3 regions of the Geobacillus sp. WSUCF-018B genome follow, and region 3 is predicted to be linked to each of the others. Evidence: riboswitches for the same ligand, from Rfam matches in the RefSeq annotation. Region 3 holds a riboswitch; each other region holds the start of a gene.
The links. Region 3 has a riboswitch for cobalamin ahead of CV944_RS06310 ((2Fe-2S) ferredoxin domain-containing protein). Riboswitches for the same ligand answer to the same signal wherever they lie in the genome.

Region 1: another riboswitch for cobalamin. It lies ahead of CV944_RS12145 (ribonucleoside-diphosphate reductase subunit alpha); the one in region 3 lies ahead of CV944_RS06310 ((2Fe-2S) ferredoxin domain-containing protein).
Region 2: another riboswitch for cobalamin. It lies ahead of CV944_RS09635 (ABC transporter substrate-binding protein); the one in region 3 lies ahead of CV944_RS06310 ((2Fe-2S) ferredoxin domain-containing protein).

What each region holds. Positions count from the first base shown of each region.
Region 1 covers NZ_PIJF01000040.1:13,526-21,203, forward strand. The annotation lists gene CV944_RS12115 (IMEF encapsulin system ferritin-like cargo protein) at 1-6, shown strand, start outside; gene CV944_RS12120 (family 1 encapsulin nanocompartment shell protein) at 22-876, shown strand; gene CV944_RS12125 (hypothetical protein) at 1,032-1,496, opposite strand; gene CV944_RS12130 (2Fe-2S iron-sulfur cluster-binding protein) at 1,633-1,986, shown strand; gene CV944_RS12135 (HD domain-containing protein) at 2,116-2,652, shown strand; gene CV944_RS12140 (ribonucleotide-diphosphate reductase subunit beta) at 3,273-4,313, opposite strand; gene CV944_RS12145 (ribonucleoside-diphosphate reductase subunit alpha) at 4,388-6,670, opposite strand; cobalamin riboswitch at 6,800-6,995, opposite strand; gene asnB (asparagine synthase (glutamine-hydrolyzing)) at 7,197-7,678, opposite strand, start outside.
Region 2 covers NZ_PIJF01000027.1:31,884-39,561, forward strand. The annotation lists gene CV944_RS09605 (adenosylcobinamide-GDP ribazoletransferase) at 1-411, opposite strand, end outside; gene CV944_RS09610 (bifunctional adenosylcobinamide kinase/adenosylcobinamide-phosphate guanylyltransferase) at 408-965, opposite strand; gene cobD (threonine-phosphate decarboxylase CobD) at 962-2,032, opposite strand; gene cbiB (adenosylcobinamide-phosphate synthase CbiB) at 1,989-2,960, opposite strand; gene CV944_RS09625 (adenosylcobinamide amidohydrolase) at 2,957-4,429, opposite strand; gene CV944_RS09630 (FecCD family ABC transporter permease) at 4,426-5,460, opposite strand; gene CV944_RS09635 (ABC transporter substrate-binding protein) at 5,447-6,403, opposite strand; cobalamin riboswitch at 6,543-6,741, opposite strand; gene CV944_RS09640 (NUDIX hydrolase) at 6,811-7,278, opposite strand; partial or broken gene CV944_RS17955 (IS982 family transposase) at 7,401-7,678, opposite strand, start outside.
Region 3 covers NZ_PIJF01000014.1:36,089-43,766, forward strand. The annotation lists gene CV944_RS06280 (sirohydrochlorin chelatase) at 1-533, opposite strand, end outside; gene cobJ (precorrin-3B C(17)-methyltransferase) at 571-2,352, opposite strand; gene CV944_RS06290 (energy-coupling factor ABC transporter ATP-binding protein) at 2,417-3,205, opposite strand; gene CV944_RS06295 (energy-coupling factor transporter transmembrane component T family protein) at 3,211-3,936, opposite strand; gene CV944_RS06300 (energy-coupling factor ABC transporter substrate-binding protein) at 3,920-4,213, opposite strand; gene CV944_RS06305 (energy-coupling factor ABC transporter permease) at 4,218-4,961, opposite strand; gene CV944_RS06310 ((2Fe-2S) ferredoxin domain-containing protein) at 4,962-5,360, opposite strand; cobalamin riboswitch at 5,546-5,739, opposite strand; partial or broken gene CV944_RS17950 (RraA family protein) at 5,798-5,938, opposite strand; gene CV944_RS06320 (retropepsin-like aspartic protease) at 5,956-6,336, opposite strand; gene CV944_RS06325 (hypothetical protein) at 6,326-6,580, opposite strand; gene rraA (ribonuclease E activity regulator RraA) at 6,632-7,117, opposite strand; tRNA gene CV944_RS06335 (tRNA-Gln) at 7,375-7,446, opposite strand; gene CV944_RS06340 (glycerophosphodiester phosphodiesterase family protein) at 7,622-7,678, shown strand, end outside.

The DNA of each region.
Region 1 (7,678 bases), on a different contig from region 3:
GGATAAGAAAGGAGAGGAAACATGGATAAAACGAAGCTGTATCCAGAAGCCCCGCTCACAAGCAGCCAATGGGGCGAGCTTGACGAACTGGTCATTGAAACGGCGCGGCGCCAGCTCGTCGGACGTAGGTTTATCGATTTGTACGGTCCGCTTGGCGAAGGCGTCCAGTCGGTCGCCAACGATATTTATATGAACCCGGAGCATGGGGATATGAGCTTCCACGGCAAAGAGCTGAGCCTTTCCGAGCCGACGCGGCGCGTGCATTTAACGATCCCGCTTTTGTATAAAGACTTTATTTTGTACTGGCGCGACATTGAGCAGGCAAAACAGCTCGGCAGCCCGATCGACTTTTCCGCCGCCGCCAACGCCGCCCAGCAGTGCGCGCTGCTTGAGGACGATTTGATTTTCAATGGTTCAACTGAATTTGATGTGCCGGGCATTATGAACGTCAAAGGAAAAGTCGCCCACATTCGCAGCGATTGGATGAAATCGGGCAACGCCTTTACTGACGTCGTCGAAGCGCGCAACAAGCTGCTTCAGCTCGGCCATACCGGCCCATACGCGCTCGTCTTGTCGCCGGAATTGTATGCGTTGATCCACCGCGTCCATGAAGGAACGCACGTGCTTGAAATTGAGCACATCCGCGAGCTGATGACCGCCGGCATTTACCAAACTCCGGTCATTAAAGGCAAACGCGGGGTCGTCATTGACACAGGGCGGCAAAACATCGACCTCGCTGTTGCCGTCGATGTGCAAACCGCGTTTTTAGATACGGAAAACATGAACTACTTGTTCCGTGTCTACGAATCGGTTGTGCCGCGCATCAAACGGCCGAGCGCCATCTGTACGCTTGAAGATCCAGCCGGAGCCTCGTAATTTCTCTTTTCAGGGAAAGAGGGGACACATTAGCGGGAGGCTGGCTAGACATGGGCCAAAGCGTCCGAAGGCGATTCAATAGCCACATCCGCTGCTTGCAACAATCGAAACGCCCAGCGGATTTACAAACCGCTGGGCGTCTTGCTAGTTGGCCATCAAGCCGTGCGGGCCGTTTGTCCTTGAACGTTCGAAACGAGCAGCGACAATTCGGGGCTGAGCGCCTCAACACCGATGTCATCGATAATCATTTTCGCTTCCCGCCAAAAATGAACGGTATAACTGCCTTCATAAATCTCAAAGAGGCGTTTTAAATAGCGCCGCTTGTTGTGGATGGCTTCCCGTTTATAAGCGGCGTTGTTCAGCTCACGAATTTTTTTATGTTCAGGCGCAGAGATGACGCTGATGTCATGAACGTTGACGATGAGCCGTTCCCCTTGTTCGGTCACAAAACCGACCGAATAGTATTGGGCGCCTAGTTGATCGATATGAACGATGCAGACGTTTCGATATTCTTCGCCGGAACGGAGGCGGAGAAGCGCCGCTTCCACCGCGCCGCCGACTTTTCGCTCGTTGGCCAAAATCGCTTTCATATCGCGCAGTCCGTTCATCGGAATGCCCATGGTGTCTCCCCCTTGTCCCTAGCCAAGATGGCGTTTTCGCAATTCCTTTTACTATTATGATACCAATCATTCATTCGGATGTAAATGAGATTCATTTTCAAACTAACCATGTAATTTAAAGGAGATGTGTAAAAAAATGGGTAAAACATTCACGGTCGGCTCACTGAAGCCTGCCGTCCGGCCATCGGAGCGCTCCATTTCTGCCGCGCCGCCTAAGCCCGATGGGCCGTCCGCCGTGCGGCCGTCTGTCATTCAAATCGAACAAAAAGGGAAAACGTTCACCGTGCAGCCAGCCCCCGGCGTTTCGCTTCTTGACGCCGCCCTAGGACAAGGTGTTCCGCTCGATCACAAATGCAAAAAAGGAACGTGCGGCCGTTGCATGGTCACTGTTCTGGCTGGCGCCCACCTTCTCGCTCCGAAAACGCGGCGCGAGCGCGAAAAAACGGATCAACCAGCCAAACGGCTTGCCTGCCAAGCACAAATCCAATAAGCCGAGCGCTATTTTAGCACGATCGGCTTATTTTTTCCCATGCAACCGCTCCCACCTACTTTCTCTCATTGCCTGACTCTTTACGCCATGGTATGATGATGAGAAATACAAAAAACGGAGGGGATGCCGATGAGATATGTCACCTTAACCGACGTCTTTGCCCATCCGATTGCGCAAAAATATTTAAAACGATCCGGCCTCGCCCACGCCATCACCGCGGCGTACCATGCCTACCACCTTGCCCTCCGCCACGGAGTGAACGTCGACTTGGCGACGAAAGCGGCACTGCTTCATGATATCGGCCATTACACATGGTACAAAAACGGCCGTTGGGACTACGAACAATACCGGCAAAACGACATCCACGCCATCAAAGGGGCCGAGCGCGCCCATAAGCTGCTGATCCGCCTTGGCGAACATCCGCAAAACGCTAAGGAAATTGCCTTGGCGATTTTGCTTCATACCGATTCCTACCTTCCAGAAGGAGAATGGAAACGAACGCCGCTCCAAGCCATCGTCAAATGGGCCGACGAAGCCGACGAGGAGCCCGGCGGCCGCCACCATTATCGAACGATCAGCGACGACTTAGCGTGGAAAAAAATCCGCCAGCTCGACGAACTCGTCAGCCGTCAGCACGCCCAAAAGTGGCTCGGAGATATCATTTGAACAGTTGCTTTAATGTCGTCATTTCCCGTAAACAGGAAACGAGATATCGCCACAAACCATGTCTGCTCTGAACGGAAGCAGCTCACCCTTGAATCAGGTGGGCTGCTCGCGCGCCAGCAACACCAAGTCCCATCCCCATTGAATGATACATCGTTCGCTCACATTTCAAGACTGCTTGGCATCATCTGTCCTGCTAAAACGCCCGCTGCTGTTCGTTCAAAACTCATATTTCGCAATCTTTGCATAATATACAAAAAACAACCTCAATATTCACATAAAAATAGGTTCATCACCAAAAGATGTACTTGACTTTTAAAGACAAACATGATAGCAATGTTGCTCAAAGAGATGTGTGGTATAAAAAGGAAAAATGCTGTTTTGATTTTCTTTATCATAATCGTCTTTCTTTGTCAAGTACACTTTGTGGTGAAGAGCCTAAAAATAAATGTTTTTCCAAATATTGTAAAATAACTAATTTTTATTCGTTAAAATCAGGCTTACTTTGAATTTTTATTCAGGGTGCGAAATGTAGGTCAAAAAACGGCAAGTCAAGCAAAAGGCGAACGGCCTTGCCTGACAAAAAAGCCACGCTGACCGTTGTCAAACGTGGCTTCTCTCATTTATAACTCATCAAATCCGTTGTCCACTTGCACTTTCGTATATTGGCGCGGTTTTTGCTCGAAGAAGTCTGATTTGCCGAGGTCGACTTCTTCATACGCTTTAATCCAGCGGAGCGGGTTCGTCCGATAGCCGTCAAACGGGCGGTCAAAACCGAGCTGATGAGCGCGGACGTTGGCGTAAAACTTAATGTACGCTTCCAAATCAGCCAAGTCGATGCCATCGATGTCATTCCCGATGATTTCCCCGGCCCATTCGATTTCCAGCTCTGCCGCTTTCATAAACGTGTTCCGGACGAAATCGGCAAGCTCCGGCGTCCGATACTCCGGGTATTCGTTCAACACTTCTTTGAAAATTTTCGCAAACAAATCAACATGAATGTGCTCGTCACGGTTGATGTAATTGATCATCGTGCTCGTCGCCACCATTTTTTGCTGGCGCGCGAGGTTGTAGAAAAAGGCGAACCCCGAGTAGAAAAACAATCCTTCTAAAATAACGTCAAAGACGATCGACCGCAGCAAGTTCTCCACATTCGGCTCTTCGGCAAACGCCTTGTAGCCGTTCGTCACAAAATCGTTCCGCTTGCGCAGCGTCGGTTCGTTTCGCCAAAAGTCGAACACTTCATCTTGCTTTGCTTTCGGCACAAGGCTCGAGAGCACGTACGAATACGAATGGTTGTGAATGACTTCCTGCTGGGCAAGCATGATCATCAAGGCATTGATGCTTGGATCGGTAATGTAATCCGCCACACGTCCCGCGTAATCGGTTTGAATGCTGTCAAGCAGCGCCAACAGGCCGATGATTTTCAAAAACGCCTCCTGTTCGCGGGCGGTCAGCTGCGGAAACTGCTTCACATCTTGGGCCATATTGATTTCAAATGGCGTCCAAAAGTTGGCGAGCATTCGCTTATATTTCGCATACGCCCATGGGTAGGCGATATCGTCCCAGTTCAACACATTCGAGCAGCGGCCGTTGATAATGCCTGTCGAACGGTTCGGCGCCTCTGGATCCATAATCGGCCGTTTGACTAAGCTGATTGTCATGATCCATTCCTCCCTTTCAGCTAAGCTTCGGCGTGAATCTTTCCCCGGAATCGGCAACGTCCGGGGGAAGACCGTCAGCTCGCGCAAGAATCGCACTCGTCGATCGTCCCCGATGTCGAACGCACGTAATACGTCGTTTTCAGCCCCGACTTCCACGCCGTCAAATGCAAATCGAGCAGCTCTTTTGCCTTAATCGTGTTCACGACGTAGAAGTTAAAGGAGATGGCTTGGTCGATATGGCGCTGGCGGGCGGCGTTTTGCTTGATGCTCCAGCGCTGGTCGATATGGTACGCCGATTTGTAATACCATGTCGTCTGTTCGTTTAAATCCGGCACCGTAACGGGAATCTTATAATCTTTCTTTTCCTCGGCGTACACTTTTAAGAAAATCGGGTCAATGCTCGCTGTACTGCCGGCGATGATCGACGTCGAGGCGTTCGGCGCCACCGCCATCACATAGCCGTTTCGCATCCCATAGCGGGCCACGTCTTGCTTCAGCCGATCCCAATCCAATTCACCGTGGCTTTCGTAGCCGCGCCGCTCAAAATAAGCGCCTGTCTGCCAATCCGATCCTGGAAACGCCGGGTAGCTCCCTTTCTCTTTGGCGAGCTCCATGCTCGCTTGAATCGCCAAATACGCGATCGTTTCATACAGCTCGTCGGCATAGCGGACCGCTTCGTCCGACTCCCAGCGAATGCCTTTTAACGCCAAAAGATGATGCCAGCCAAAGGTTCCAAGCCCGACAGCGCGGTATTTTTCGTTCGTCAGGCCGGCTTGCAGCACAGGGATATTGTTTAAATCAATGACATTATCGAGCATCCGCATTTGAATCGGGATCAGCCGCGCCAAAACGCCGTCGGTCACCGCCCGCGCCAAGTTGATCGACGATAAGTTGCAGACGACAAAATCGCCTGGGATTTTCTCAATGATGATCGTCCCGTCTTTCACATATTGCCGCTTCGTCACTGTCGGGCTTTGGTTTTGCGCGATTTCCGTGCAAAGGTTGCTGCAGTAGATCATCCCGAGATGGCGATTCGGATTTTGCCGGTTCACTTCATCGCGGTAAAACATAAACGGCGTCCCCGACTCGAGCTGGCTGCGCATGATGCTTTTCATCACTTCGATCGCCGGCACTTTTTCTTTCGACAGTCTTGGTTCGTTGACGCATTGCCAATATTTTTCCCGAAAGCTGCCGCTCCCTTTTTCCTCATCATAAAAATCTTCCAAGCTAAACCCCATCACCTTCCGCACTTCATGCGGATCAAACAAGTACCAGTCGCCGCGCTGTTCGACTTGCTCCATGAACAAGTCCGGAATGCACACGCCGGTGAACAAATCATGCGTCCGCAGCCGTTCGTCGCCGTTGTTGAGCCGCGCATCGAGAAACGCAAAAATGTCTTTATGCCATACATCCAAATAGACGGAAATGGCCCCTTTGCGCTGCCCCAGCTGATCGACGCTCACCGCTGTATTGTTCAACTGCTTCATCCACGGGATGACGCCGGAAGAGACCCCTTTGAATCCTTTAATGTCGCTGCCGCGCGAACGGATTTTGCCTAAATAGACGCCGATGCCGCCGCCCGATTTCGACAAATTGGCGATGTCGGTGTTGCTGTCATAAATTCCTTGCAAGCTGTCATCGACCGTATCGACAAAGCAGCTTGAGAGCTGGCCGTACGACTTCCCAGCGTTGGCAAGCGTCGGCGTCGCCACGGTCATGTATAAGTTGCTTAACGCCCAATACGCTTCCTTCACGAGCGCAAGCCGCTGCTTTTGCGGTTCATTCGCCATAAGCGTCATGGCAATGACCAAAAACCGCTCCTGCGGCAATTCATACAACCGCCGCTCATAATCGCGCGCCAAATACCGGTCCGCGAGCGTGCGCAGCCCAATGTACGTAAACAGCTTGTCCTTCTCCGGATCAAGAAACGCACCGATGGCGTCGACTTCTTCTTTCGTATAACGTTCAAGCAAGAACGGACTGTACACCCCTTGTTCCGTCAGCGCAACAAGCAGCGAGTAGAAATCGCCATACCGCTTGCGCTCATCGTACCCGCGCTGCCGCGCCGCTTCACGGTACAATTGCCGCAAATACAGCCGGGCGCACACAAACGTCCAGTCCGGCTCCTCTTCATCAATGTAAGAAAGTCCTTCCAAAATAGCCGTTTGGTGCAGCTGTTCTACCGTGACGGACTCCTTTCGGCTAAGAAGCTGCCAAACACGCTCGACGTATTCATCAAGCGACAGACGGCCGAATCCAGCCGCGGCTTGCTCAATCAGCGCCGCAAACTCTTCACGTGAAAACGAAACCGACTTCCCTTGATCATCGAGGATGACCGTTTTCGTCAATGTGGTCATTCGTTTCTTCTCTCCTCCATAAAAAAATCCGCTCGGGCAGGCGAGCGGATGAAACGACAGACGGAAAAAGGCAGACGAACCCCTTGTTCTTTTCCCCTATCGTTTCATCTTCTCACACCCCGAAGAACATGAAACGTTCCAAGCAAGGCAGGTCTCCTGACTCGTGCATCGTCCTACTTTGGGGCCTTCCCAGCGGCGCGCTGAATGGCTCTTGCCGCCAGTGGCCATCCCATTTCGTCCGCACATACAGTTGCGGGGGCAGTTCCGGATTCGCACCGGATTCCCTATTAAGTCCTGATGGACACCGTTGCTTAGCAGAACAATATGTAGTTGTAAAAAAAGACCTCAAAACCAATATATAGTAGTTTAGCATCCTGATGGAACAAGCATATACCAAAACCGGGAAAATTGCAAGAGCGGGAGAAAGCAAATTTTCTCTTTCGCTTCGCCAAAGGCAAGGAAACTGTCCGCACCATCGAAAAAGGCGTTCTAGGTGTCGCCCTTAGAACGCCCTGTCGTTTCCCTGCTACGCCTCCAAAACAGACGCTGGCCGCTTCTCGTTTTGTACGGATGGAGCAAAATCGTACTTCTTTTCCACATACACTTGATGCCAAACCATAAACGCCAACACCGTCCACAGCTTGCGGCTGTGGTCCGCCTTGTGGCGGGCATGTTCATCCAGCAGCCGATGGAGCACATCCTTATGGAACAGATGATCGGTTTCGCTTTCGTGGATGAGCTGTCTCGCCCAGTCATACAGTTCGTTTTTCAGCCAGTGGCGAATCGGCACGGGAAACCCCAATTTTTTCCGGTTTAACACATGATCCGGCACGATGCCTTCGGCGGCTTTACGTAAAATATATTTCGTCGTACCGTTGGCTATCTTCATATCAGGGGCGATTTGCCTAGCAACCTCAAATACCTTTTTGTCTAAAAAGGGAACGCGCAGCTCAAGCGAATGGGCCATCGTCATTTTGTCCGCTTTGACTAAAATATCGCCCCTTAGCC
Region 2 (7,678 bases), on a different contig from region 3:
CGCTTTGATCGCTTCATGCAAAAACAGCCAGCGGAACGATAACAAACAAATGAGCGACAACACAGCGAACGCGCCGACGCGCGAATCGGCCATGATCTCTTGCCGCCGCTTGGCGTCCCGGTACGAAAAAAAGGCATCGCTCACGTCCATAAAGCCGTCGGCGTGCAGCCCGCCGGCAAGCCAAATGCCAAGCCAAAGAAGAAGGAGAGCCAAAAAAGAAGGCGGACCGAACGAAAGCGCCGTACAGGCGCCGTACACCAAGGCAGCCAGCGTCCCGAGCAGCGCTCCAGCCAGCGGCATTGTGCGCACAAGCCAGCGGACATGCGGGGCATTCCATTCAATCGAACGCTGGATGGGAATGATCGTAAACAGCTGCAGCGCCAGCAGCCAGCCATTCCATGCCCGCTTCATTGCGGCCACCGTCCTTTCTTCACGCGAAGAAGACCGCATTCCACCACGGCGGCGGCTTCTGCTTCCGCGACCAACTGTTGATGAAGCCAACCGAGCATTTTCATGTAGCGAAATGTGCCGAGGTCATTCGGCACGCCGCCAGAAAACAACTCATTGGACACAATGACAACAGCGCGGCATGCCGCCGCCCACGCCCGCACTTGGTCGAGCAGGCAACGGGCAGCGGCGAACGCTCCTTCCTCTGTTTTCCATTCATCTCCGGCAAATAACACATTCGCCCACCACATAGTCAAGCAGTCGAGGAGGACAACATCAGGCGGACGAAGTGCAGCCAACAACTGATCAGGCCCTTCCGGCGCTTCCCACACCACCCAAGGCGCCGTCATCCCCATGCGCCGCTCTTGATGGCGGCGAATGCGCTCTTCCATTTCCGCATCGGCAGCCCGGGCGGTGGCAACATAATGAAGCGTCTCGCCAGCGGCCAGCCGGATGGCGCACACCTCTGCCGCTTCACTTTTGCCGCTGCGCACCGCGCCGCTCACAAACACGATCATCCATCCCACCTCTCAAGCGCCTCAAGCAGCCGGTCATTCTCCACCTGCGTTTTGACGGCGAGCCGGATGTAGCGGCCGTCAAGCCCCGGGAAATTCATCGTATGGCGCGGCACAACCCCTTCCTTCAACAAATGAAAAAACAGCTCCTCTGTCCGTCCTGAACACGGACACAACAAATAAAAGTTCACGACCGATGGCGAGACGTCATACCGCCCGGCAGGCAGCGACCGAAACACCCGCTCCCGCTCGGCGGCGATCCGTTCTTTCGTCCACTTGACAAACGATTCCATCGTCATGAAACGAAGCGCCAATTGTTGGGCGATGCCGTTTGTGCTCCATGGCGGCTGATGCGTTTTCAGCGAAGCGATCACCGCCTCGTCGGCAGCGACATAACCAAGGCGCGCGCCGGCCAGGTGATGGATTTTCGTCAACGATCGAAGCACAATGAGGCGCGGATAGCGTCCCAACCAGCGCATCGCCGTAAACCCGCCGCGCCAAAACGGATAAAATGCTTCATCGATGATTACATAGGTGCCAGCCGTGTGCGCCGCGTCCACCAGTGATCTCAATTCCCCCTCCTCCATCACCGTCCCCGTCGGATTATTCGGATGGCATAAAAAGATAATGTCTTGCTTGCCTGCCCAGGCAGTCGCTTCATCCAAGTCATAAGAAAAGCCCCGCGCTTCATCGGCCGCGAATCCCTCCACATCGCATCCATAAGCGAGACAGGCGCGCCGATACTCGGAAAACGTCGGCTCCAAGATGCCGACGCGCCGACCGGCAAATAGCGCGGCCAACAAATAAATCGCCTCCGCCGCCCCGTTCGTCATCAGCACTTGTCCGGGTCGAATCTGCTCCTGCTTGGCAACGAGCTCCCTGAGCGCCTTCGCTTCCGAATCCGGATACTCCCCGGCCCAGCGAATCCACTCCTCACCGCTCGGCCAAGCTGACGGCGGCAGCCGGTACGGATTCGTATTGACGCTGAAATCAATGTATTCGTCTGGAGGGGCCAATCCGCATTGCTCATACAACGCGCGCGGATTCGCCCCATGCGCCGGCCAACGCAACGATTATCCCCCCAATCCATAGCAATAATGTAAACACTAGCACCGTTCCAATCATGATGCGGACCGCTTGGCGAATGTGGGCGGCGCGAAGCGGGGCGGCCGGGTCACCGAGCGTCGGCCTCCTCGAGACCACGCCGCCGTATGTATTCGTTCCGCCGAGCTGCACCCCAAGCAGCCCGGCCATCGCCGCCTCAAGCCAGCCGCTGTTCGGGCTTGGGTGGCGGCGGGCATCGCGAAATAAGATCGACAGCGCCAAACGAAAGCGGCGGCCGCCAAAGACCAACACCATCACAAGCGCCGTCAGCCGCGCTGGAATGTAGTTGAGCGCATCGTCCAGCCGCGCGGCCGCCCAGCCAAATTCGCGATACTTCTCATTTTTGTAGCCAATCATGGAATCACACGTGTTCACCGCCCGGTACAATAACGCGAGCGGCGCACCGCCCAAGGCCGCATAAAAGAGCGGAGCGGTGATGCCGTCGCTCGTGTTTTCCGCCACCGTCTCCACGCAGGCGCGGGTGATGCCGGCTTCATCGAGCCGCTCGGTGTCGCGGCCGACGATCATGGACAGCGCGCGGCGCGCCGCAGGAAGATCGCCTGCTTCCAGCGGCCGGCGCACGTCCTCAGCCGCTTCAGCGAGGCTTTTCGTCGCAATGGCGGTGAAAATGAGGGCCGCCTCGATCGCCACCCCTACGTATACGGACAGCGCGTAGCCCACATAAACGATGAACGCCGATATCCCGTAAACAGCGGCCAACACGACCGCCACGGCCGCCGCCCCTTTCGTCCGCCGCTTTGTTCCTTGATTCCAGCGGCGATCAAGCCACGCAATCATCATTCCCATCCCGCGCACCGGATGCGGCAGCCAGCGCGGATCGCCCACGAGGGCATCGAGAAACAGCGCCAACGTCAATGCGGCCAAATGGGTCATCGCCGTTTCCTCCGCTTCTCCCAGCGGCCAAGCGCCTCAACTGTTGCCTCATACACAAGCCGGCCGAGCGCCCGGCCAAGCTCCGTCGCCGTTCCGGCATAGGCAAAGACCTGCCCGGTTTGCGTCGCCGCCACAGCGAGCGAATCGGTCGACGTACCGGTGGCAAGCGTCCCGGTTTCCGGGTCGCAAACCGAACAGTCGGCGAGCGCTTTTGCCTTCGCTTCTGTCGCTGTCATCACCGCCTGGACAAACGCTGCTTCCGTCAGCACTCCGTCAATGACCACCACCATGTTGATCGTCCCCGGTCTTGCCGCTAGCGGCTGATGCTGCCACGCCCGAGCGGCATCGACGGCATTGCCGACGCCAGCGGTCGCCATGACCGCAACCGAAAACGCTTCCCCTTCTTTCTGAAGCCAAACAGCATCCCGGACATCAACCGCCGTCATCATGCCAACCGTTCGTTCCGGCGGAAACCCGTGCTGCTCCAAATAGCGGCGCATGTCTCCTTCCGCATCACTGCAATCGTAATCGAGCCCGACATGGCGGTTGACAAAATGGGTCGCCCATTGAAATCCGGCGCCGATCAATGCCGAGGACAGGACGCGAAGCGGCGCGGCCGCAGTAAGCACAGCGGCGTCATCAAGAAAGGAAAGCCGCAGCCCGCCGACCGGCGATTCCCCTTGCTTCTTGTTCGGCATGAACGAAAACATCGGCGTTGCCGACGCCGGATGGGCCAGACGCACAATCGGCGCGGCAAACACTTCCTCAAGCAACGCCGGCGTCATGACATCCGCAGGGGCGCCGAGCGCGGCTATTTTCCCTTTGTTCAGCACGAGCACCCGATCGCAATACAAGCTCGCCGCATTCATATCGTGGAAAACGGCGACGACCGTCAAGCCGCGGGCGTGCGCCGCTTCGGCGAGCCGGTCCAAAAGCCGGACTTGGCCGCTCACATCCATATGGTTCGTCGGCTCATCGAGCAAGAGCAGCTTGGGCTCTTGGGCGAGTGCGCGGGCCAAATAGGCGCGCTGCCGCTCGCCGCCGCTCAATCGTTCGAGCGGTTCATCGATTTTCCCCGTCAGGCCGACGGCCGCAAGTGCGTCTCGGAGGGCGGCTTCATCGTCCTCCGTCCACGTCGGAAAGAAGCCGCGCTGATGAGGATAGCGGCCGAGCGCCACCGTTTCCCTCACCGTATAGCCGGGCGCCGCCTCCGCTGTCTGCGGCAAGACGGCGGCCATCCGCGCCCATTGCTTCGCAGACAGCGCCGAGAGCTTTCGGCCATCGATGACGATCTCCCCGCTTGCTAGCGGCAGCTCTTTGCTGATGAGTTTGATCAAAGTCGTTTTCCCGCTGCCATTCGGCCCTAAGATGCCGAATATTTCGCCTTTTTCCACGGCAAACGTCACACCATCAAGCACTTGTTGCTGCCCGTATCGATGCGATACGGCCCGCACCTCGAGCATCGTCATCCCATCTTTCGTTTCGTTTTTCGGAAAAACAAGACGGCAAACAGCGGAGCGCCGATCAGCGACGTAATAACGCCGATCGGCAGTTCGCGCGGTTCAATGATCGTCCGCGCCGCCACATCGGCAAGCACAAGAAACGCACCGCCGTACAAGAGCGACAGCGGCAACAGCACTCGGTAGTTCGGCCCGCACACAAGCCGAACCATATGCGGAACGACAAGCCCGACAAAGCCGATCGTCCCTGACACCGACACCGCCGCGCCGGTGAGCAGCGCCGCTGCCGTCAAAATGATGACTTTTCGGCGCGTAACATCAACGCCGACATGAAGCGCCGCCGCCTCGCCAAAGGCAAACGCGTTCAACTCGCGGCTGTTGGCGATGAGCACTGCGGCCCCAACGAGAAAAAACGGCAGCAACAGCCCGCTGTATTTCCAGCCGCGCATCGCCACGCTCCCCATCAGCCATGAGATGATTTGCCGCAATTCTTCCCCGGTCAACGCGATCATGAGCGAAATGAACGCGCTGAAAAACGCGCCGAAGATAATGCCGGCTAAAATGATCGTCTCAACCGACATGCGCCGCTCCACAGCGCGAGTGAACGCCAAAACGGCGGCAAGCGTCGCCATGCCAAACAAGATGCTCACGACCGGCAGCGTGAACGTGCCAAAGAACGGCCATTGCCAGCCGAGAAAGATGACGAGCACCGCCCCGACCGACGCGCCGGACGAGACGCCGAGCGTGTACGGATCGGCGAGCGCATTTTTTAACAGCCCTTGAAACGCGGCCCCGGCCAGCGCCAATGACGCCCCGACCAAAAACGCAAGCACGACGCGCGGCAAGCGGATCGCCATCACGATCGGCACCCAATCAGCCGGAATGTGGCGAGGCAGCGCCGCTCCGAACCATTCAGCCGCCAAAATGCGGACAATAGAAGAAAAGGGAATCGACAGCGATCCTGTCGATATCCCTACGAGAAGCGATAACACGGCCGCGGTAACGGCCAATATATACATCCACATTTTACTTGAACACATCCGGGTAAATGGCTTTGGCAAGTTCCTCGACCCCTTCGACAAGGCGCGGACCCGGTCGGCTTACTAAGTCGGTGTTGACGTCATACACCCGCTTGTTTTTCACCGCCGGCACGTCTTTCCAAGCGGCGCGCGCCAACACTTGCTTCGCTCCGCCGTATGTCGTGATGATGACATCCGGCTTATAGGCCACGGCTTTTTCTTCCGTCACCATCGGCCAGCCTTCCAAGCTGCCGGCGACGTTTTTCGCCGAAATCACTTGAAGCATCTCATCCATAAACGTCCCTTTGCCGGCCGTATAAATTTGCGGCGGCGGCGACACTTCAATCCAGACATTGGCCTGTTTGTCCGCCGGGATTTGTTTCGCTTTTTCTTTGATTTTCGCAAGCTTCTCTTTCATCTCATCAATCACTTGCTTCGCTTTGTCTGTCGTCCCGGTCGCTTTGCCGATCAATTCGATGGACGCATACACATCGTCGAACGACTTCGCGTCATTGACGACAAGCACGGTGATGCCGGCGTCTTTCAATTGCTTGAGGCCATCGCGCGAGTTATGGGCGCTTGACGCGTGGGCCAAGACGAGATCCGGTTTGAGCGAAATGATTTTCTCGACGTTGAATTCCATGCCGCCGATTTTCGTTTTCGTTTTGACGTCTTCCGGATAATTGTCAAAATCGCTGACGCCGACGATCTTATCGCCCAACCCCAACGCATAGGCGATTTCCGTATTGCTCGGGATGAGCGAGACGATCTTTTTCGGTTCCGCTTTGATCGTGACATCCTCGCCAAGCCCGTCTTTCACCGTCACCGGAAACGCCGCTTGTTCCGTTTTCGGTTCTTCTTTTTTCGCAGGCTCGGTGCTGCCATTCGCCCCGCCGCAGCCGACGAGCACGGCGGCCAAAAGGAAGAACACCGCCACCACCGCCGGCCATGTCCAACGTTTCATCCGTCATTCCCCCTTCGATGATGTATGTACAACAAAAAAGCCCATTCCGTCCGAACGGGGAATGAGCACGAAACAGACCGCCAATGGGCACAACAATGCCCTGTACGACTGTTTCCACGTCTCACCCCCCGAAGATTCGGAAACTGCGGCAAGCAAGGCAGGTCTACTGGCTCATGCTTCATCCTACTCTGAAGCCTTCCCGTACGGAAAACAGCGCAAGCCATCTGTCCGTACAGTGGCGATTTCATTTCGTCCGCATTGACAGTTGCGGGGACAGCTCCGGATTCCCACCGGATTCCCTATTAAGCCGTTTCGGCGCCTTGCTGCGAATGGATTCAGTTATGGGATATGGACATTTTTATAATAATGCAGCGTTTAGCATTTGACAACTATGAATTTACAGCACTTCACCTTCCCACTCTTGCAGATAATCGCGACGGATTCATGACCCATGCTTCATAAGGAACAGAGCATCCCCTTTTCATCGCATCGAGCACCCGCGATTTCAAATGCGGCCATGTCACATATTCATCAATATTCGACTCATCGATCAACACAAACTTCGCCTTTTGAATTTCCTCAGGCTGGGGAGAAACGTTTCCTTTCACATATGTCGCTTTAAATACAATGTTTATGATATTTTTAGTTTCATTGTAATACACGCCGCTGACCCCAATGAGACGGATGTCAACGCCAGTCTCTTCATGCACCTCACGATGAACGGCCCGATCGAGCGGCTCGCCTGGTTCAACTTGTCCACCCGGCATTTCCCACGTATCGGAGCGGTCATAGCTTTTAACAAGCAAAACCTCTCCCGTGTCATTCGTAATATAGGCTGAAACGGTGATAATGGCTTGTTGGTGTTTATCCATCAAGCTCTCCTCCTACATCGCGGAATGATCCTAGCCCTCTCCTGCAGAAAAAAAGCAGCTGCCCCATCTATACTGCCATCTTGAAAAAAATAAGGAAAATCCGTGGTGCTAGTTGAACATTAACGCCTCACGTGATGACACAGCGCAAGAGGGACAAGATCTCCACAACAGCATAGGCATGATGTTGTCCGTGCCTCGCTAGTTGGTGACGGATCTATTAGAAAAACTCTATTTAACGGAAAAACGGAGCAACCGACAACAACAGTTATATCGAGAGCGTTCAGGGAACATCTCCCTAGTGAATAAGTTTCCAATGACATACTGATACCCTGCTCGTTCCGAAGTAAAACAAAACAACTTTCCAAGAATATGAATGGCGATTATGACCCATTTCCTTGCTTTA
Region 3 (7,678 bases):
TCAAGCGACGGCGTCGTCACCCCCATAAACGCCGGCTCGATGAGCGCATAGCCCGTTTGTTCCCAAAACAAGCGGGCGATTTTATACAAGTCGCTGTTCGCGTCCGGGTCGCTCCCGCCGCGGCCGAGCAAAATGACCGCTGTGCCGTCGTCTGGCTCTTCCGGCCGCTCGCCGATTTCTTGCAGACGCTCGCGCAAAATCGCGAACGTCTGCTCATGAACGCCGATCGGCCGTCCATATCGAAACATGATGTGCGGATAGCGCGCTTTCGCCTCATCGATTTCCGCCGGGATGTGCAGCTTCGAATGCCCAGCCGGCAATAAAATGAGCGGAATGACCGCCACTTCCGCCGCTCCGGCCTCAACGCACCGCGCGATTCCTTCGCTGATCGACGGACGGCCAAACTCTAGAAAACTCGTTTCAACATGGAAAGAAGCAGAAAGACGCGGCCGCAGGCAGTCGACAAACTGCTGTACTTGCTCATTTCCTTCCGGGTCGCGGCTTCCATGGCCGACAAATAAAATGGCTCTCATATTCGCTCTCCTCTCTTTTATATCGCTCCATCCGAGGTTACTCACCGCATGCCGGCGTTTTGATCTTCGCCGCCGTCTTGGCCTCCTCGTACGAAAAGCGGCCGATTTGTTTCACGCGGGCAAAAAACTTATGAAATCGTTCGTTCGGATGAGCATGTTCTTTGTACTGTTCAATGATGTCCGCCACAATGGCCACCATCTCTTCCGGCGGGATGCCTTCCGCAACGAGCTGGCCGGGATGGGCGTTGCGGCCGACCGTTTTCCCGCCTAAAAACAAGTCAAATTTCCCTTTCCGGTACACAAGCCCGATGTCTTCGCGCACCGCGCCGTAGCATGCCATGCCGCAGCCGTTGATGCCAAGCTTCAACTCTTTCGGCAGCGCCATGCCCCCAAATCGCCGCGCCAATTCCTCCGCGTATGGAATGGCGTCTTTTTTCTCTCCATCGCAAAAATCACATGCCTTCACCGTCAGCACATCACCAACCGGCATCACCATCAGTCCGACAGCAGCGAGCCGATCGACAAGCCCTTTTGGATCCTCTGTCACCCGCTCGATTTTGATATAATGATCCGGCGTGTACGTCATTTTCCCGTCCGGTCCGACCGCTTCGGCGAGCGCGATGAGCTGCTCCGGAGTAAACTGCTTGTTGGCCACCCCTGGGCTCACTGCCGCTTCGAACAGCACGGCGGACGCCTTCTTTGTCGTTCTTCTTTCCAATGCTGCAAGCGCGTCCTCCGCTGTTTCTCTCACCCGATGCAACAGAGCGGATGACGGCCGGTTTTCCGTTTGGACGAATGGCTCCTCCGGCAGCGAAAAAGCGGAAGCTGCCGGCGCCAATCCAGCTTCCTTCGCGGCCGCGTCCACAGCCGGCGGCAAAACCGCTACGGCGGCAAAACCGCGGTCTTTCTCGTCGCCGAAAGCGGAGGCAGCCGCGGCAAACGGCCGAAACGCTTCTCCGTTTTCTTCGTCCGGCTCTCTCAGCGGCTTCGTCTGGTCAAGCGCCCATGGCTCCGCCTCTTTGCGTAGCCGTTCATGCGGTTTGAGCGGCTGGACGGCGGCGGTCAACTGGTATTTGCGCTGGTAGCCGCGCGGCGTGATCATCACGCCGTCATGGACGAATGTCGTTGAGTTGCCGATAATCACCGTCGTCAACATGCCGATCTCATGGTCAAGCATATGCGCCAAGTCGGTGAGGACGATATGCTGACGCTCGCGATACGCGCTTTTTACCAGACCGACCGGGGTCTCCGGAGACCGGTGGCGAAGCAGGATGCGCTGCGCCTCCACAATCTGCCGAGTGCGCCGCCCGCTTTTCGGGTTGTACAGCGCGATGACAAAATCGGCCGCCGCCGCGGCGTCAATCCGCTTTTCAATCAGCTCCCACGGCGTCAAATGATCGCTCAAACTGATCGTACAGGCATCGTGCATAATCGGGGCGCCAAGCAGCGCCGCGCACGAATGAATCGCGGAAATGCCGGGGATGACTTCGACTTCAATCGGACTCGCTTTCGTCCACCCTTTTTCGATCAACACTTCATACACGAGCCCCGCCATGCCGTACAACCCGGCGTCGCCGCTGGAGATGACGGCAACCGTTTTGCCGCGCTCGGCCCACTTCACCGCCGCTTGGGCGCGGCTCACTTCTTCGGTCATGCCTGTGCTGATGATCTCTTTTCCAGCAATGAGATCGCGCACAAGTTCGATGTACGTTTTGTAGCCGATGATGACGTCGCTTTCTTCAATTGCTTCCCGAGCCCGTTTCGTCATATGGTCGACGCTTCCCGGGCCGAAGCCGACAATGAGCAATTTGCCGCTCATCATGATCCCTCCTTTTGCCGACTAGCACCCATTTTTCACACTCCATTCGCCGCTCATGTCCCTTTCACGGCGCAACACATCGGGGGACGATCTTTTCCTCTGGCCGCCATGCTTGCCAAAGCCGCACGAACAGCGGAACATCCAAGCGGATGTCCAACAGCCGCTGGCGGTCGGCGAATACGTCTTCGGGCGCCCCTTGCATCACGATCCGTCCTTCGTGCATGACCGCGACGACATCCGCCCACTGCCAGACGAAATCCATGTCATGGGTGGCGATCAACACAGTCGTCCCCGCCTGGTGAATGGCGTCAATTTGTTTGAGAAACTGCTTTGTCTGATGCTGATCCAAATAGGCGGTCGGTTCGTCCAATACGAGCAAGTCCGGCTTGGCCGCCATCGTACAGCAGAGCGTCAGCCATTTTTTCTGTCCGAGACTGAATTGATGGGTCGGGCGGTCCAGCCAAGATTGAAGGTGGTATTCCGCCGTAATCGCGGCAAGCGCCTCCCCCATTTTTTCTCGATCGATTCCGGCATGGACTAAGCTGATCGCCAATTCATCACGCACGAGCGGAGCAAGGATTTGATGCTCCGGATTTTGAAAGACGATGCCGACTTCACGCCGCCATTGCGCCCAATCAGCGCCGCGTTCATACATGTTGCGCCCTTTCCAATACACCGCTCCTTCCTGCGCCCGCAGCAGCCCGTTCAAATGAAGAAACAACGTCGTTTTGCCGCAGCCGTTTGGCCCGATCAAGGCGCATTTTTTTCGCTCTGGAATTTCCCAATCAACCCCATTTAGCACATACCGTTCCGCCTGGTAAGCGTATTTCACTCGTTCCATCCGCAGCAGCAACGTTTTCACCCCTTCCGCCATGCCCAACCAAGCAGCAAGGCCATGATGATGCCGGCCGCAACATCGACAAGAGGCACATGCGCTTTTTCCCGCTGATGCGTATGCCCAGCCGACGCGACGCCTCCACGCGCCGCAAGCGAACGGCTGAACGCTTCATACGACTGCCACGTTTTCATCCATAGTTGGTACATCAGCATCCCGCCATGCCGCCAATGCGTTCCCCCGCTGCGGGCCCGCAGCGCCAGCATTAGCTCTGCGGCCGCCTGCTCGAGCAAAAAGATAAAGCGATACATAAGAAAGCAAAGTTCCACGAGCGACGCCGGCAGCCGCATTCGCCTCAGCACCGCAATCAAGTCCGGCGCCGGCGTCGTAATGAGAAGGAAAAACAAGCACGACCAGGCGGCAAGGGAGCGGACGGCGAGCTTTGCAGCCGGCTGCAGCTGGCTGTCGATGAAAGTTATTTGAAAAGGAACCGACACGGACACAACGAGCGTCAGCAGGCTGAGCCCTAAAAAAACGGAGGCGGCGAGCATCGCTTTTCCATACACGGAAAACGGCACTCGTGCACGAGCGACAATCCAATACGCCATTCCGATGAGCACAAGCCATTGTTCGCGCCAGCCGCCCATCATGACAACGGCAAGCATAACAAACGCCACGATCAGCTTCCACTCCGCCCGCCATGCCCGCAGCCGGTTGTCATACGCCCAACGGTCAAACTCGCGAATCATGGCTGTTTTTCCGCTCCGAACGCCCTTTGTACAACCCGACGACGTAGCCGATCACGCCGGCGCCAAGCGCGGCTTGCAGCGAGAACAGAAGCGTTTCGACTTCGCCGCCTGGAGGGGTGAAGATCGACTCAAACCACGGCCGGTAATGCGGGTTGAGCGTTTGAATGGCTTTTTCCGCCTGATCGTCCGTTCCACCGAATTCCGATCCGCGCGCCCACCAAAGCGGAATGATGACAAGCAAAGCAGCCAGCAACACGAGCAAGCCATTTTTCTTCATCGCATTACGCCCCCTTTTCCTTTTGGAACAGCGGAGAAGCTTGATAGGAGGAAAGCCAGTTCCAGACGATTACCGTTATGATGCCTTCCGTCACCGCCAACGGCACTTGAGTAATGGCAAAAATGCCGGCGAATTTCAAAAACGAGGCGGTGACTCCCCCATCAGGAGACGGAAACGCCAGGGCAAGCTGCAGGGACGTCATGACATATGTAGCCAAATCAGACAAACAAGCGGCAAGAAACAAAGCCGCTCGATTGGATACCGCCCCTTTTCGGCACAGTTGATACACTCCGTACGCGACGAACGGGCCGACGATCGCCATCGACATCGCATTGGCCCCAAGCGTCGTCACTCCTCCGTGGGCAAGAAGCAGCGCTTGAAAGAGAAGAACGACTGTGCCGATCACCACCATCACCCATGGTCCAAACAAAACCGAGCCGAAGCCGATCCCGGTCGGATGCGAGCTGCTGCCGGTGACGGATGGAATTTTCAACGCCGACAATACAAATGTAAACGCGCCAGCTAACGCCATCAGAAGCTTATGTTCGGGGTGCTGCTTCAGCGTATGCACAAGCCGCCGCAATCCGAACACAAAGAACGGCAAAAACAACAGCCACCAAAACAGCGCCCATTTGACAGGCAAAAATCCTTCCATAATATGCATGGCATACGCTTCATTTTCATTCGTCAACAAAAAATAGGAAACGAACAAAGCCACCATTCCGCTCCATCGAACCGCTCTCTTCATTTATCCCTTCACTCCTTTCGCAGCATGTTCCGTTTTCCGTTTTCCGCTTGGCGCCTCCCGTTCGCCGGCTGGCGTCAACACCAATTCGCCTTCGTATTCATACGTCGCCCACTCCCGCATCGGAACCCCCTCACCCAAATGGGCGCGCACAACCTCCTTCGCCCGCTCCGGCGTCATCTGTCGATACCAGATGCCTTGCGGATAGACGATCATCACACACGCATCTTGACAGCGTCCGTTGCAGCGCGTCCTTGTTGTATGGACAGCGTCGTCAAGCCCGAGACGGGCGATCTCCTCGCGCACCGCCGTTGTCACATCATCCCCGCCATGGCGGAGGCACGTCCCTCCGTTGCAAATGAGCACATGATGCTTCATTCCCCGCAAATCCCATGTCGCCACCGAATCCCCCCTTTTTGGCTAGAATGATAGAATTTAGACGCAGACAGACGGGCAGGTTTTCGGCAAAAGAAAAAGCACCTCTACAGCAGAGGTGCAGAAAAATGTATACGAAAGCCGCAAACGGCCCAAACAGGGCCCCTAAAGCCGTCATTCTCCCGCACGTCTGCCTATAGTCCCGTAGGCATCCGTCCGATCCAAACAAGGCAGGTCTCCTGACTTAGGATCATCGCTTGGCGGCGTCTTCCCGAAGCATCCTTCAGTGACTTGCTGCCGCAAAGCTCCCCATCACAGTGGCGGGCACCGTGCCGGATTTTCACCGGGCTTCCCTTTTCACCCAAACCCTAGAGCAGGCTTAGGCACCTTGTTTGTTTCTCGCCTATTGATCTTGTCATGGAACAAGCATCCGTTCTCATCGTAGTACAACTTGCTGGCAGGCGTCAACCGTTTTTTGCCGACAAATCTTCGCGGGCGACGACAACGCCGTCGGCATCGGCGTACACGTATGCGCCCGGCTCCCAGCGGACGCCGCCGAACTCGAGCACAACGTCGCGGGCGCCTTTTCCTTCTTTTTGGCATTTCGAGCGGGCGTTCCATTTCAACCAGAACGATACATCTCCAACTTGTCCAGGTCTAAGACAAATCCAGCGCCCAGCAATATATCCAATCCTAACAAACCGTTAATCCCCTCATAGTCCATCCCGCTAAAATCAATTTCATACTCTCTTAGCTGGAAAGAATCTAGCTGAATACAGTCTAATTTTTTTGTAAACGCGTACTCTTTCCCACCGATTCCGTAATAAGCCACAATACGATCGCCCGGCTCTACCCGCAAATGAATATCTTCTACTGCATTTTGAGAAATCACTGTTTTCGCCGCACCAGTATCAATCACCATATTATGAATCAACTTAGACCTTCCTTGATAAACGATTTCGATCGATGCAAACAGCAAGCCTTCACGATATTCAATCTGCATAATGAAATTTCCCTCTCAGGCCAATCGCTCCCCGAACTTTTAAAACAATCTCCTTGTGGCTAGTATGATAAACAAGCTGATTCCCTTTCGATTGCAGCAACTCACGAGTTGCATCCTTGTCCGAAACCGTTCCGATAACAGCCACCTCTTCAATGATTTCTTGATCTCCCTCTAAATGGGACTTTAATACTTGTAATTTCACAAATTGATTTGGATACAATGAACGCACTTCCTGCCATTCCATCTCCATCGCCTCAACCTGTTCGTTGTATTGAACGAGACTCGACCGCAGCCGTCAACCATTTTTCGCCAACAAATCTTTGTTGGCGACGACAACGCCGTCCGCATCAGCGTACACGTACGCCCCTGGCTCCCAGCGGACGCCGCCGAACTCGAGCACAACGTCGCGGGCGCCTTTTCCTTCTTTTTTGCTTTTCACTGGGCATGTGCCGATCGCCATCACGCCAATCGGCATGGCGCCAATTTCCGCTGAATCGCGGATGCAGCCGTGGATGATGACGCCAGCAAGCCCCCTCTCGCAAGCGATTTGCGCCAGCCGGTCGCCTAATAGCGCGACGCGGCGCGAGCCTTTTCCATCGACCACGAGCACCGTCCCCGGCGGCACCGTCTCCAGCGCTTCGCGGACAAGGACGTTGTCCTCAAACACGTCGACCGTCGCGATCGGCCCGGAAAACATCCGTTTTCCGCCGTACGATTGGAACGGCAACTCGCATACTTGCAACTCGTCTAAAAATTGATCGCATAAATCGGCTGTTTTCATTGTCGCTCTCCCCTTTCATGTTTTGCATTCGCCGTCATTCGCCAAAATCCTTCTGCCTCAGCAGTTTTTTGTCGACGATCTTTCATTCGAACGACTGACACGAACGCGGCGATGTGAACCAAACCATTGTGTGGCCGTCAATCGCTTCGATGTATTCCACCGATCGCATTGAAACCATAAAAAACGGCCCCGCGCCGATATATAGCGGAGACCGTTTTCACCGGCTCAAAGCCCCTCCGGTTTGACCAGACGTTCAGCTGGGCTAGCTGGATTCGAACCAGCGCATCACGGAGTCAAAGTCCGTTGCCTTACCGCTTGGCTATAGCCCAACGTTTTGTTGTCGTTTACAGTATGCGGCATGATGGTGCACGTTATGCATCAACCTGAATATCCTTTTGCTTGATGTGCGACACTATCGGTACAAGCACCCTTTCCCCACTATATCACCCCGTATTCCCCTAACACTTGTTTTCCTGATATGATACTGGAAGGGGAGAGATGTCTATGCGCCGGATCACGGTTTTTCGCTTCTATCTTTGCGCATTGTTTTTGTTATCGTTG